Regions from separate parts of the Turicibacter sp. KK003 genome, predicted to be linked through region 2. Evidence: a T-box and tRNA genes for the amino acid it is inferred to sense, from the RefSeq annotation. Region 2 holds a T-box; the other holds one or more tRNA genes.

Region 1 (7,463 bases), 540 kb from region 2:
TAACTTTGCAATTTCAATTATATTCATTAAAACACCTGCTCAATCTCCGTCTATCCTAACGGTTTTTTCCTTAAAAAATCTTTTTCAGCCAATATCAGAGTTCTCATCCCATATAAAAGGCGGTGAATAACCCCATATTCTCCCGCCTTTTATCGTTGTTTATTCTTCGTCACGCAGCACCCAGTCTGCTCCTTTGAATGGTTCTACCGTCCATAAATCTAAAAACTCTTGTTGACGTAATGCTTCGTATGCTAAAATGGCCGCCACATTTGAGACGTTTAATGAACGCACCTTGTTCGTCATTGGAACACGGAAACAATTTTCAAAATAAGGTCGAAGGATTTCTTTCGGAATCCCACTACTTTCAGCACCTAAAATAATATAGTAATCTTCCTTAGGATTAGAAAAATCCATTTGTGCGTGATTTTTCTGTCCATAACGCGTGCAAAAACAAAATTTACCGCCACGGTTTTTTTCAACAAAATCTTCCCAGTTTTCATAAACCGTATAGTCTACTTCATTTATATAGTTTGCACCCGAACGCTTAATACTTTTTTCATCCAATGAAAATCCCATTGGTTTAATTAAGTGTAATTTAATATCCGTTGCTGCACAAGTACGCATAATATTCCCAGTATTTTGAGGAATTTCAGGATTATATTGAACTAAATGAATTGCCATAATTAATCACCTCAACGATTTTAAAATAGTGCAACCACCGTCTTCAAAAATAAACGGGTGCTAACTCTATTCCATCTACCTTATATTTTAACACAAAAAAACTCACTTTTTGAAAGAATCTTATCTTTTCTCTAACCTTATATACGCCTGTTTAGCTGCTTCCCTTAGCCAATCGGGACCTTGTCCATCTCTAATTTTCAAAATTTCTGGTAGAGCCTCTTTATATCTATAAAAACCTGCGTTAAACATCGCGTTTCGTTTTAACACGGTAACGCCGCGCCACGATCCGGCTAAGTGACCATACTTTAATTTAAATTCCTTATTTGTCATCGTCAAAATCTCCTTAATTTTAGGAAATTCAACACCTGTCGGCTCTAATTCAGGATGATGATGAGAATCGACGTCTGCATTAAATGGACAAACTTCTTGACAAATATCACAACCGTATATATTCTGACTAATTCGTTCATATAATTCAGGATTTAAGTACTCCTTTGCCTGCGTCACATAAGAAAGACATCGTTTTTCATTTAAGCTTCCATCCGGTTGAATAGCCTTTGTTGGACAGGCACGAACACACCGATCACATGTCCCACACTGACGCTCTAAACTACGATCAGGGCTAAACTCGTAATTCACTAATAATTCCCCTAAATAAATATAGCTCCCAAACTCTTGATGAATAATGGAACTATTTTTTCCACTAAAACCTATTCCACTACGTAATGCGATGGCACGATCGTTAAAAACCCCCGTGTCCACACTCCTAATCACCTTTATTCCCGAAACTCTTTCCTTCAACCATTCCTCTAGCATGTGTAGTTTATGATCAACCACCTGATGATAATCATTCCCCCATGATGACCTCGAAAATTGTACAAACGGATCATCCTTTTCCTGCTTAGGCAAACAAGTCTTACGAGGATAAGTGATTGCAATTGAAATAAACGATTTCGCATCCTCCATCGACAACAAAGGATTCGTACGCTCTTCAATGGATCCTTTTGTTAAATGAGATGTCCATTCCAACTCGTCCCTTTTCCTTAACTCCTTCTTTAAGAATAGGAAAGGTTCTACCGTACTGAAACCAATAGCATTGATTCCAATGGTTTTACTAAATTGAATTAATTCCTCTTTGATGTGATCAGAATTTAAACGATTAACTTCTTGTATCGTACATTTATTTATTATTTCCCTTTGTTCCAAATCCATCACCTTTCTTTCCTTTTACTTTACTAGGATTTTAAGTGAAACGCAAGTAAAATCATTGCACCCCAAATTGTCGCACTTTTTCACGAATAAAAAAAGCAGGCTTAGCCTGCTCGCTGTCCCGATAAATAGGGCTCTACTCTCGATCGGTAAACAAAAAATAATACAATCAAGGTTCCAATATTATAAATAATGATGGACCAGGCTCCATTAAACATCCCAATCACTAAAGACATAATCGCCGGAAATGTCGACGAATAAATCACGAGATTTAACACCTCTTTATAGCTTAAAAACGATTGGCGCCCTATTCTTAATAACATAAATAAGACAGAGACTATTAAAACAAATCCGAATGTCAATAAGATCCCTGACTGATACGTCTCTAATAACATAGCTGGCATAAACATGGGTTTAATAGTGGAAGCTACACGCATAAACATTTCATCATAAGTTATATTTGAAAAGTCAACACCCTCAAATTTTGAATAATCAAATTTATAATTCATATCATCTATTACAAATAAAAAATGATCCTCATTAAAGATTAGCCCATTTCTAACCGTGCTAGTCGGTAAATTAAAGGCCACCCTAACCTCATTTTGTAACACAATATCTAGAGATTGCTTACAACTAAGTTTATAATTATTAACCACGCAATCATCCGGTAAATTATCTTCTAATAAATGTTGCGAAGATTCTGAAATATCCCAAACATTTAAGTCCCATCTATACGGAGCATCACCGATTAAAACAAATGCTGTAGGCGTCATTTGCATTATTGATAATATAATTAAAAACACTAGGCTAACAAGTATCGAAGATTTTCTTAAATAAAATATTGCGTCAATCGAATAGCTGGTTTCTAACATGCATTTTAATTTTTTCATTGTATACACGCCCATTTACATCACAAGTATTTTTTCTATTAAACAAAAAAAAAGAGTATATTCTACTCACTTAAATAAAATTGGTGCCTAGGGCCGGAATCGAACCGGCACGGGTGTCACCACCCGCAGGATTTTAAGTCCTGTGCGTCTACCAGTTCCGCCACCCAGGCACATTATTATCTAATTGGAGGCGCCAATCGGATTTGAACCGATGATCAGGGAGTTGCAGTCCCACGCCTTACCACTTGGCTATGGCGCCTAATTTTCTATTTATTAAATCTGGGGCGACTGATGGGAATCGAACCCACGAATGTCGGAGCCACAATCCGATGCGTTAACCACTTCGCCACAATCGCCATTATGGTGCCGGAAGCAGGACTTGAACCCGCAACCTACTGATTACAAGTCAGTTGCTCTACCAATTGAGCTATTCCGGCTATTTATGGTGGAGGATGACGGGCTCGAACCGCCGACCCTCTGCTTGTAAGGCAGATGCTCTCCCAGCTGAGCTAATCCTCCACTTTTATTTTTAATGGTGACCCGTACGGGATTCGAACCCGTGTATGCATGCGTGAAAGGCATGTGTGTTAAACCGCTTCACCAACGGGCCATTTTTTAATGGCGCCCCAACTAGGACTCGAACCTAGGACCCCTTGATTAACAGTCAAGTGCTCTAACCAACTGAGCTATTGAGGCTTTTTATTTATGGCCTAGCGACGTCCTACTCTCGCACTTGCGTACTACCCTCGGCGCTAAGGAGCTTAACTTCTGTGTTCGGTATGGGAACAGGTGTGCCCTCCTTGCCCTTATCACTAGACCTTCTGTCAGATTTCATCAATCTCACAAAACTAGATATCTTCTGCTTACTTCCTTATTAGTTAAGTCCTCGATCGATTAGTATCAGTCCGCTTCATCTGTCACCAAACTTCCACTCCTGACCTATCTACCTCGTCGTCTTCAAGGGATCTTACTTCTTTCGAATGGGAAATCTCATCTTGAGGGGGGCTTCACGCTTAGATGCTTTCAGCGTTTATCCCTTCCACACGTAGCTACCCAGCTATGCTCCTGGCAGAACAACTGGTACACCAGCGGTGTGTCCATCCCGGTCCTCTCGTACTAAGGACAGCTCCTCTCAAATTTCCTACGCCCACGACGGATAGGGACCGAACTGTCTCACGACGTTCTGAACCCAGCTCGCGTACCGCTTTAATGGGCGAACAGCCCAACCCTTGGGACCGACTACAGCCCCAGGATGCGATGAGCCGACATCGAGGTGCCAAACCTCCCCGTCGATGTGAACTCTTGGGGGAGATCAGCCTGTTATCCCCGGGGTAGCTTTTATCCGTTGAGCGACGGCCCTTCCATTCGGTACCGCCGGATCACTAAGCCCGACTTTCGTCCCTGCTCGACTTGTTGGTCTCGCAGTCAAGCTCCCTTCTGCCTTTACACTCTTCGAATGATTTCCAACCATTCTGAGGGAACCTTTGGGCGCCTCCGTTACTCTTTGGGAGGCGACCGCCCCAGTCAAACTGCCCACCTGACACTGTCCCCTGACCAGCTCATGGCCACGGGTTAGAACCCCAGTAACACAAGGGTAGTATCCCAACAGCGACTCCTCCAAGACTGGCGTCCTGGTCTCTTCGTCTCCTACCTATCCTGTACATGTGTCACCAGTGCTCAATATCAAGCTACAGTAAAGCTCCACGGGGTCTTTCCGTCCTGTCGCGGGTAACCTGCATCTTCACAGGTACTATGATTTCACCGAGTCTCTTGTTGAGACAGCGCCCAGATCGTTACGCCTTTCGTGCGGGTCGGAACTTACCCGACAAGGAATTTCGCTACCTTAGGACCGTTATAGTTACGGCCGCCGTTTACTGGGGCTTCAATTCAAAGCTTCGCTTGCGCTAACCTCTCCTCTTAACCTTCCAGCACCGGGCAGGCGTCAGCCCCTATACATCACCTTGCGGTTTAGCAGAGACCTGTGTTTTTGATAAACAGTCGCCTGGGCCTTTTCACTGCGGCTTGCTTTCACAAGCACCCCTTCTCCCGAAGTTACGGGGTCATTTTGCCGAGTTCCTTAACAAGAGTTCTCTCGCTCATCTTAGGATTCTCTCCTCGCCTACCTGTGTCGGTTATCGGTACGGGCACCTAATAAATTATCCCTAGAAGCTTTTCTTGGAAGCGTGACATCAGCTGACTTCACCCTTTCGGGCTTTCGGCATCACAGCTCAATGTTTCGCCATGCGGATTTGCCTACATGACCACCTCACTGCTTACACGTGAATCCATTCACACGCTCAACTTAGCCTTCTCCGTCACTCCTTCAGTTTATTAAGTGGTACAGGAATCTCTACCTGTTGTCCATCGGCTACGCCTTTCGGCCTCACCTTAGGTCCCGACTTACCCAGGGCGGACGAGCCTTCCCCTGGAAACCTTAGGCTTTCGATGGATAGGATTCTCACCTATCTTTCGCTACTCACACCGGCATTCTCACTTCTAACCGCTCCACAGCTCCTTCCGGTACTGCTTCTCCGCTGTTAGAACGCTCTCCTACCACTGACACTTCGTGTCAATCCGCAGCTTCGGCGGTCCGTTTAGCCCCGGTACATTTTCGGCGCAGAGTCACTCGACTAGTGAGCTATTACGCACTCTTTAAAGGATGGCTGCTTCTAAGCCAACCTCCTAGTTGTCTGTGCATCTCCACATCCTTTTCCACTTAACGGACACTTGGGGGCCTTAGCTGGCGGTCTGGGCTCTTTCCCTTTTGACCATGGACCTTATCACCCACAGTCTGACTCCCGATCATATCTATCTGGCATTCGGAGTTTGATTGAGATCAGTACCCCGAGGTGGGGCCATCACCCATTCAGTGCTCTACCTCCAGTAGACTCTTATCGAGGCTAGCCCTAAAGCTATTTCGGAGAGAACCAGCTATATCCGTGTTCGATTGGAATTTCACCCCTAGCCACAAGTCATCCAAGCACTTTTCAACGTGCCCTGGTTCGGCCCTCCAGTCAGTGTTACCTGACCTTCAGCCTGCTCATGGCTAGCTCACACGGTTTCGGGTCTACAACATCGTACTCCTCGCCCTATTCAGACTCGCTTTCGCTTCGGCTCCGTCTCTTCAACTTAACCTTGCACGATATCGTAACTCGCCGGTTCATTCTACAAAAGGCACGCCATCACCCTTTAACGGGCTCTGACTAGTTGTAGGCACACGGTTTCAGGTTCTCTTTCACTCCCCTTCCGGGGTTCTTTTCACCTTTCCCTCACGGTACTGGTTCACTATCGGTCACTAGGTAGTATTTAGCCTTACGAGATGGTCCTCGTTGCTTCCGACGGGATTTCTCGTGTCCCGCCGTACTCAGGATCCCTTCCCTGCTTCACACAATTTCACCTACGGGACTCTCACCCCCTCCGGTTGGCCTTCCCAGACCATTCGGCTATCATGTTCAGTCATTTCTGAAGGTCCTTCTACCCCGGATTACTCCGGTTTGGGCTCCTCCCTGTTCGCTCGCCGCTACTTGGGGAATCGATGTTTCTTTCTTTTCCTCCAGGTACTTAGATGTTTCAGTTCCCTGGGTCTGTCTCCTCTATGGCTATTGATTCACCATACGGTGCTAGCGTATGACCACTAGCGGGTTTCCCCATTCGGATATCCCCGGCTCTTTGCTTACTTACAGCTCCCCGAGGCGTTTCGCCGTTTGTCGCGTCCTTCTTCGACTCCTAGTGCCTAGGCATCCTCCGTGCGCCCTTTATTACTTAACTTTTCTTCTTCAGAAGATATCTAGTTTTCAAAGATCAATTCTAGGAAAATCGAAATTCTCCCAAAACTAAACAGAACGTCTCTTTCTCCATAGAAAGGAGGTGATCCATCCCCACCTTCCGGTAGGGATACCTTGTTACGACTTCACCCCAATCATCTACCCCACCTTAGGCAGCTCCCTCCTTGCGGTTAGGCCACTGACTTCGGGTGTTGTAAACTCTCGTGGTGTGACGGGCGGTGTGTACAAGACCCGGGAACGTATTCACCGCGACATTCTGATTCGCGATTACTAGCGATTCCAACTTCATGTAGGCGAGTTGCAGCCTACAATCCGAACTGAGATTGGCTTTATGAGGTTTGCTCCACGTCACCGCTTCGCTTCTCTTTGTACCAACCATTGTAGCACGTGTGTAGCCCAGGTCATAAGGGGCATGATGATTTGACGTCATCCCCACCTTCCTCCAGTTTGTCACTGGCAGTCTCGTTAGAGTCCCCATCTTACTGCTGGCAACTAACGACAGGGGTTGCGCTCGTTGCGGGACTTAACCCAACATCTCACGACACGAGCTGACGACAACCATGCACCACCTGTATCCATTGTCCCCGAAGGAAACCCTCTATCTCTAGAGGCGTCAATGGTATGTCAAGACCTGGTAAGGTTCTTCGCGTTGCTTCGAATTAAACCACATGCTCCACCGCTTGTGCGGGTCCCCGTCAATTCCTTTGAGTTTCAGTCTTGCGACCGTACTCCCCAGGCGGAGTGCTTAATGCGTTAACTTCAGCACTGAGGTTCGACCCCCAACACTTAGCACTCATCGTTTACGGCGTGGACTACCAGGGTATCTAATCCTGTTTGCTCCCCACGCTTTCGCGCCTCAGTGTCAGTTGCAGACCAGGAAGCCGCCTTCGCCACTGGT
Region 2 (7,463 bases):
TTTCATTTGACTTTTTCGTAGCCAAATCTAAATCGAAATCCATTTGTGTTTCACCACTACGCATGACAAAGAAATAACGAACAGCATCTACTCCAACCTCATCAACAAGATCACGAATCGTAACAGCTTTTCCCGTTCGCTTAGACATTTTGAACTCTTCTCCGTCTTTAATTAAGCGAACCATCTGAATAATATCTACCTCTAATTTATCCGCCTCATATCCTAATGCCTGCATCGCAGCTTTTACGCGAGCAATATATCCATGATGGTCTGCTCCCCAAATATCTACTAACTTATCATTTCCTCTATTAAGTTTTTCGATATGATTTGCAATATCCGGTGTTAGGTAAGTATATGAGCCATCTGATTTTTTTAAAACTCTATCCTTGTCGTCTCCAAAATCAGTCGAACGGAACCAAATTGCCCCATCTTTTTCATAAATATATCCCTTTGATTGAAGAAGATCTATTGATTCTTTCACGAGGTTTTTATCGTAGATTGATTTCTCGCTCGTAAATAAATCAAATTCTACCCCAAACATATTTAAATCTTTTTTAATTTTATCTAACTCATAATCAAGCGATATTTGACGAATCAAATCATAATTTTCATCTAATTTTCCAACAAATTGCTCTTTATATTTTTCCGCCATCATTTGTCCTAACAAAATAATGTCCGGTCCATAATAACCATCTTCCGGCATTTTTGATTCATTCCCTAATGCCTCTAAATAACGAGCATAAGCCGAAACAACTAAATTATGAATTTGATTTCCCGCATCATTTACATAGTATTCACGAGTCACATCATATCCCGCTTTCGACAAAAGTCGGCAAAGAGAATCACCCAAGGCAGCTCCTCGAGCATGACCTAAATGTAGGTCGCCAGTCGGATTAGCTGAAACATACTCAACATTATATTTCAAACCTTTTCCGGAATTACTTTTACCGTAATCATCACCTAAATCAATGATGCCTTTAATAGACTTAGTAAATACCGTCTTTTTCAGGAAAAAATTGATAAAACCTGGGCCGGCAATTTCAATTTTTGCAACATCAGCTTTATTTGTATCAAAGTTTTTTACTATTTCTTCAGCTATAATACGTGGATTTTTCTTTGCACGTTTAGTTAACTGCATTGCAATATTAGTCGAATAATCCCCGTGTTTTGCATCTTTCGCATTTTCTAAAATAACATTGATATCTTCCTCACAAGAAACATAACCACACTTGATAACTGTTTCCTTAATTTCATTCTTTAAGTTTTCTTTCAGCGTTTGGATCATATCTAAGACATATCCTCCTTTTTAAAATAAATGCTCAGTTTATAATTTCCTACTCTTTCCTTTTGTACAGTTAAATCGTAGTCTAAATTTATCCGAAATTTATTTTCGCATTCCTCTAGATTATAACAATGAGTTTTTACCGTGCTAATAAGTTCACCGTAAGGCGTTTTTATATACCCATCTACATTTTTTTTTGTGGTGTATCTTTGATCTAATATTATCGTTCCATTGCGACGAATACGAATAGTGTTATCATCAAATTCTAATCTACACTTCGTAATATGGTCATCGTCAATATTTTTCTCTTCAAAGAATAAAAAGCCTATATTATTTTTTTTATAATATTTTCCTTGCGTCTCATACGAGGTCTCTGTTACCTCTAAACCTTGAGTTAATTTCATATGAAAATTAACCACACCCGTTATTTTACTCATAACCATTCTACCATCATCCATAATGTGTAATTTTATCTTTTAATTATAGCACAATTTATTTTATCCATTCTATATGATTATTGCAATAATTTTATAAATATATACGATGTCTTATTCTATTTAGAATTTTTTGGAATCAATTTTTTAAATTATATCTATAAAAAAAACAAAAAAAACTAGGAAAATAATTAATCTGTACCCTTTGTCAAGGACAAAGAAAAAAACCTAAGCAACTTGAAGCTGATTTCTGTATCCTACAGGAGTCAGCTTTTTTAAATTCCATTGATATCTAAAGTTGTTATGATAATCTATATATTCTTCAATTTCAATGAGTAAATCATCAAATGTCAGTTGATTGGTTATATCTGCTTCATCTTTTAGATGCCCAAAAAATGATTCTTGTGGAGCGTTATCCCAACAATTCCCCTTCCTAGACATTGATTGTTGAATTCCTAATTCCTTTAATTGATTCGAAAATTGCGGACTCGTATAATGCACGCCCTGATCGGAGTGAATAATCGTTTCCTTCGTTAATTGGACAGTCGGATTTTCTTGAAGTTGGTTCAGTGTTTGGAGAACAAAATCTATCTTTAAATGCTCACTTAATTGAAAAGCTAAAACTTCATTTGTTGCACTATCTAAGATGGTCGAGAGATAGGCAGTCTGACCCTTTCCATATTTTAAATAAGTGATATCGGTTAATAGAACTTTATAAGGTTCTAATGGCCTAAATTGACGATTAACAAGATTTGGACAGACACGATGTGCTTGTGTCGCTTTAGCGAGTTTACGATAGGGATTGCTTCGACGAACTTGACTCAATAGTCCATACTTTTTCATGATTCGATGAATAGATTTTAGGTTAAAGATAATGTTGAATTCCCCTTTAAGAACCATCGCTACTTGGCGAATTCCCTTGTTTTTTCGTCCCTTAAAACAAATGGCCTTTTGAATAACTTCTAAACGATGTTGTTCCTCCTTTAATCGCTTTAAACGAGCTTCTTCAGCACATAACGAAAAATAACGATAATAACCTGATCTTGAAACACCAAGACTATCGCATAAATGAGAAATTAAAGATTTAAATTTAGTTGATGTCTGATTCACTACTTGATGAATCATTTGAAACTTTACTTCTTTAGAGACTATTCGAGCATTTTTCTCATGAGTCTCAACTTTTTTAATAATTCGTTCTCAATCTTTAAAACTTCTAATTTAGCCTGCGTGCGTAATAATTGTTCTTCTAGCGTTAACTCTCGTTTTAGGGACCTTCCAGAATTCTTAGTACGACTATCATCCAATCCTAATGGGCCCTGGGTTTTAAAGGCTTGTTTCCAACGTTTAGCTGCAGAATTCACACGCTGCATGCCAAGCACCGTAACATTAAATCCATAGTATTCGAATATCTCTCGCGGAAACTTTCCTTTCTCGCTCATCATAATAAAGTTCTCCTTAAATTCTTTCGTATAAGTAATCCCTTTTTCAGATACTGACTTAACATATTCGTTTTGTTTGAGTTGTTCAATCTCTTGTGGTGTAAATAACTTCTTGCTCATTTAAAATCCTCCTAAAATCTAATAGTTAATATTATAACAAAAAGGCCCTAGAAGGTAGACTTTTTTTATTTGTCTACTCTCTAGGGTACATTTTATATCTATTTTTCTAGTTTTTTTATCATCAATTAGAATTCAGCATTTTTAGGGGTACGTGGAAAAGGAATTACGTCACGAATGTTTTCAACTCCAGTTAGATACATAACCATACGCTCAAAACCTAATCCAAATCCTGAATGAGTCACACCACCATAACGACGTAAGTCTAAATACCAATTTAAATCTTCTGTAGGAACACCTATTTCCTCCATACGTTTTTCTAAAATATCTAGACGCTCCTCTCGTTGGGATCCTCCTATTAGTTCTCCTACCCCTGGAACTAACAGGTCCATAGCTGCTACTGTTTTTTGATCATCATTAACTCTCATATAAAATGCTTTAATGTCCTTAGGATAGTCTGTTACAAATACCGGCGATTTAAAAACTTCATCAGTCAGGTATCTTTCGTGTTCAGTCGACAAGTCAATCCCCCATTCAACTTTATTTTCAAACTTTTTATTGGCAGTTAATAAAATATCGATTGCTTCTGTATAGGTAATTCGTTTAAATGTAGAATTAGCAACAGTTTGAACTCGATTTAGTACTCCCTTGCTAACATACTGATCAAAAAAGTTCATCTCTTCTGGGGCATTTTCTAGTACATAGTTAATAATATATTTAATCATTCCCTCTGCCATATCCATATCGTCTTTTAGGTCGGCAAACGCCATTTCTGGTTCAATCATCCAAAATTCTGATGCATGACGTTGGGTATTAGAATTTTCTGCACGGAAAGTCGGGCCAAATGTATAAACATCTCGTAAGGCAAGAGCGAATGCTTCCCCTTCAAGTTGTCCCGATACTGTTAAGTTAGTAGACTTAGCAAAAAAATCGTGTTTGAAATCTACGACTCCTTCCTCATTTCGAGGGATATTATCTAAGTCTAGTGTTGTAACTCGAAACATCTCTCCCGCTCCCTCAGCATCAGAACCTGTAATAATTGGGGTATGCACGTATACAAAGTTTTTTTCTTGAAAATAGCTATGTATTGCAAATGCAACTAATGAACGCACTCTAAAAACGGCAGAAAACAAATTAGTTCGGGGACGTAAATGAGCTACTTCTCTTAAGAATTCACGAGTATGTCTTTTAGGTTGAATTGGATAATCTTCCGGACAATCTCCTTTTAAGACTAATTTATGCGCTTTAATCTCGAAAGGTTGTTTAGCATTTGGCGTAGGTATAACTACTCCATATACAGTTACAGCTGAACCTACACGGATTTTTTGGATTTCTTTAAAATTATCTAAACTTTCCTCATATACAACCTGAATGGTTTCAAAAAATGATCCGTCATTAATCATTAAGAAGCCAAAAGATTTTTGAGCACGATTATTTCTAACCCATCCATTCAATTCAATAGACTGATGTTCAAATCGTTCTAAGTTTCTAAATAATTGTCGTGTTACAACTTTCTCCATCTAAAAATCCTCCTTAATTTTTTTAATTACTAAAAATAAAAAACAGTCCTCATCCAAAAAAGGGACGAATGACTGTTAATCCGCGGTACCACCCTAGTTTAAGAACATATAGTTCTTACACTTCATCCTTAACGCGGAATTTACGACTTAATCTACTTACAAACATTGTTTTCGGTAAGTTACTCCAAGGTGTTCTTCACTTCCAAATCCATTCTAGGCTCTCACCATCCCTAGATCGCTACAATTTCAATTAAAAGCTACTCTCCTTTTCAACGTAAATATTTAATTATTTAAATATTATACCCTTTGCTCTTATTAGTCAATATTTACTCATCGAATATTTATCCTATACTCCAAACACCTTCTTCGACAAAATAATAAAATTTTTGCAATAACGTGAATTATGTTAATTTATGTTTTATTTTGCAGAATTTAAATTTGATTATTTTCGCTAGTCCTTTTATTGTATTTTTTAAAATATTATTTTTTTATTATTTCACCTAAACTTCGATACAAAGAATCTGTTGTCATATGTCAAAAAATAATGCTTTTAGTCGCAAAATGCAATAATTAATAATATTTTGTTTAAATAATAAAATCAATAATAAACGTTGGGGATACAGTGGATAAGTGTACTAAAGTGTCGATTTAACGATGTTTTTGGATGTGAATAAATTGTAGACAAGTTGTTGATATATGTCGATTATTATCAACAACTATGTGAATAAGGTGTTTGTTTTTGTCGAATTATAGAGATTAAACACAAGTGATCTTAAATATTTAAAGTTTAAAACTCTCGGAATTCAAGCGATATAACTCATTTTCTTACAAAATAACTGTTTTTTTCTTTTTTCGATGTTATCTCGAGATAAATAACAAATTTCTACATAATTCGATAATATATTTTTTCTTTTTTTAATAATAATAAAAATAATATATGTGGATATTGGGGATAAACCCTAAATTTATTGATATTATCATATTTTAGATTGTAGATATCTTGTTAATAAACTGTTGATGTATTTAAAATTTATACACACATGCTGTGTATATTTTATCGCATAATGTTTTATATTGTCGATTACTGTTCACCCTTCTAATACTTATTTAAGTGTTTCTTTTTTCTATAGGCACACTCGTTATATATAATAAAGTGCTAATACACTTAATAGATAAGAAATAAAGTATTAAATAAAATTACATTTAAAAACATCCATAACAGGCCTTATTTCTTCATCGAACCAACCTTAAAAATAACAAATAAAAGAAAAAACGAAACTATTCTTATTCAAATAGCTTCGTTTAAAAAGTATTTTATTAAGTTTGACTTGTGTACTTATTTTAATTACATTTTGATTTATTTTCCTAAACAAAATTTACTAAATAATTCATCTAGTAATGCATCTCCAATATCTTCCCCGAGAATTTCCCCAAGAATATGCCAGGCATTTTTTATATCAATTTCAACCATATCCACAAGCATCCCTATTTTCATCGCTTCAATTGCATCTTCGAGGGAGGTAAGGGCCTGCTTTAATTTAGCGATATGACGAGCATTTGATATATAGGTCATATCCGTAGAACCTATCTCTCCTAGCTCAAACATTTCTTTAATACTATTTTCTAAAAGTTCAATACCCTCATCTAAAACCATTGAAGTTTCAATATAGTTAGGAATTTCATTACGTTCAATATTAGATTCTAAGTCTGTTTTATTCAAAATAATAATTCGTTTTTTTTCATCTGTAAGTTTTAATAACTGTCTATCTTGATCTGTTAGTGGTTCATTATTATTTAAAACGAGTAAGATTAGTTGTGCTTCACTTAATATTTTTTTCGACTTTTCTACGCCAATAGCTTCCACAATATCTGTTGTTTCCCGTATTCCAGCTGTATCAATTAAATTAAGTGTTAATCCACCAACATTTATATATCCTTCAACAGTATCCCTGGTAGTCCCAGCTATATCCGTTACAATTGCCTTTTCCTCCCGCATCAACTGATTAAGTAGACTTGATTTTCCTACGTTTGGTCGTCCAATAATTGCAGTTTTAATTCCATCTCTTAAAATTTGTCCAGTTTTAGCAGTTTCCAAAAGCTTAATCATTTTTTCCCTTATCTTCATGGAAAGAGGAAGTAGTAATTCGGAAGTCATCTCCTCTACATCATCATACTCTGGGTAATCGATATTAACCTCTATATTCGCAATAATGTTCAATATTTCCTCGCGCATTTCCTTAATTAGACGTGATATTCTACCATCTAATCCATTCAAGGCCAGAGATAATGATTGTTCACTTTTAGCATGGATGATATCCATAATAGATTCCGCTTGGGCTAAATCGATTCTCCCATTTAAAAATGCCCTTTTTGTAAACTCTCCGGGATCAGCGACTCGTGCTCCGGCAACCAATAGCAATTCAAGAATTTTATTTGTTACCAATATCCCACCGTGACAATTTATTTCAACAACATCTTCGGCAGTAAAGGTGCGTGGAGCACGCATCACTGAAATTAGCACTTCATCAACCTTTTCTCCCGTTTCGGGATTGTATATAAAACCGTAGTTAATCGTGTGACTTTGAGCTTTATGTAAATCTCGCCCATTCAATAACTTATTTGTAATGGATATGGCATCCTTACCGCTGACACGAATAATAGAGATAGCTCC

What was found. A T-box is a leader RNA that pairs with one kind of tRNA and senses whether it is charged. The one in region 2 lies ahead of asnS (asparagine--tRNA ligase), so its partner is inferred to be a tRNA-Asn.
Region 1: it encodes a tRNA-Asn, which carries the amino acid that the T-box ahead of asnS (asparagine--tRNA ligase) is inferred to sense. The anticodon was not compared.

What each region holds. Positions count from the first base shown of each region.
Region 1 is NZ_CP142738.1:1,956,832-1,964,294, forward strand. Features, by position in the region: gene VXM77_RS09520 (LacI family DNA-binding transcriptional regulator) at 1-27, opposite strand, end outside; gene VXM77_RS09525 (tRNA (cytidine(34)-2'-O)-methyltransferase) at 160-681, opposite strand; gene queG (tRNA epoxyqueuosine(34) reductase QueG) at 802-1,893, opposite strand; gene VXM77_RS09535 (DUF1189 family protein) at 1,995-2,780, opposite strand; tRNA gene VXM77_RS09540 (tRNA-Leu) at 2,862-2,950, opposite strand; tRNA gene VXM77_RS09545 (tRNA-Cys) at 2,966-3,039, opposite strand; tRNA gene VXM77_RS09550 (tRNA-His) at 3,061-3,136, opposite strand; tRNA gene VXM77_RS09555 (tRNA-Thr) at 3,142-3,217, opposite strand; tRNA gene VXM77_RS09560 (tRNA-Val) at 3,224-3,299, opposite strand; tRNA gene VXM77_RS09565 (tRNA-Glu) at 3,314-3,390, opposite strand; tRNA gene VXM77_RS09570 (tRNA-Asn) at 3,400-3,476, opposite strand; rRNA gene rrf (5S ribosomal RNA) at 3,489-3,597, opposite strand; rRNA gene VXM77_RS09580 (23S ribosomal RNA) at 3,655-6,548, opposite strand; rRNA gene VXM77_RS09585 (16S ribosomal RNA) at 6,641-7,463, opposite strand, start outside.
Region 2 is NZ_CP142738.1:2,494,582-2,502,044, forward strand. Features, by position in the region: gene argS (arginine--tRNA ligase) at 1-1,285, opposite strand, end outside; gene VXM77_RS12210 (DUF1934 domain-containing protein) at 1,288-1,725, opposite strand; one part of gene VXM77_RS12215 (IS3 family transposase) at 1,945-2,894, opposite strand; one part of gene VXM77_RS12215 (IS3 family transposase) at 2,894-3,275, opposite strand; gene asnS (asparagine--tRNA ligase) at 3,401-4,792, opposite strand; T-box leader at 4,850-5,074, opposite strand; gene mnmE (tRNA uridine-5-carboxymethylaminomethyl(34) synthesis GTPase MnmE) at 6,150-7,463, opposite strand, start outside.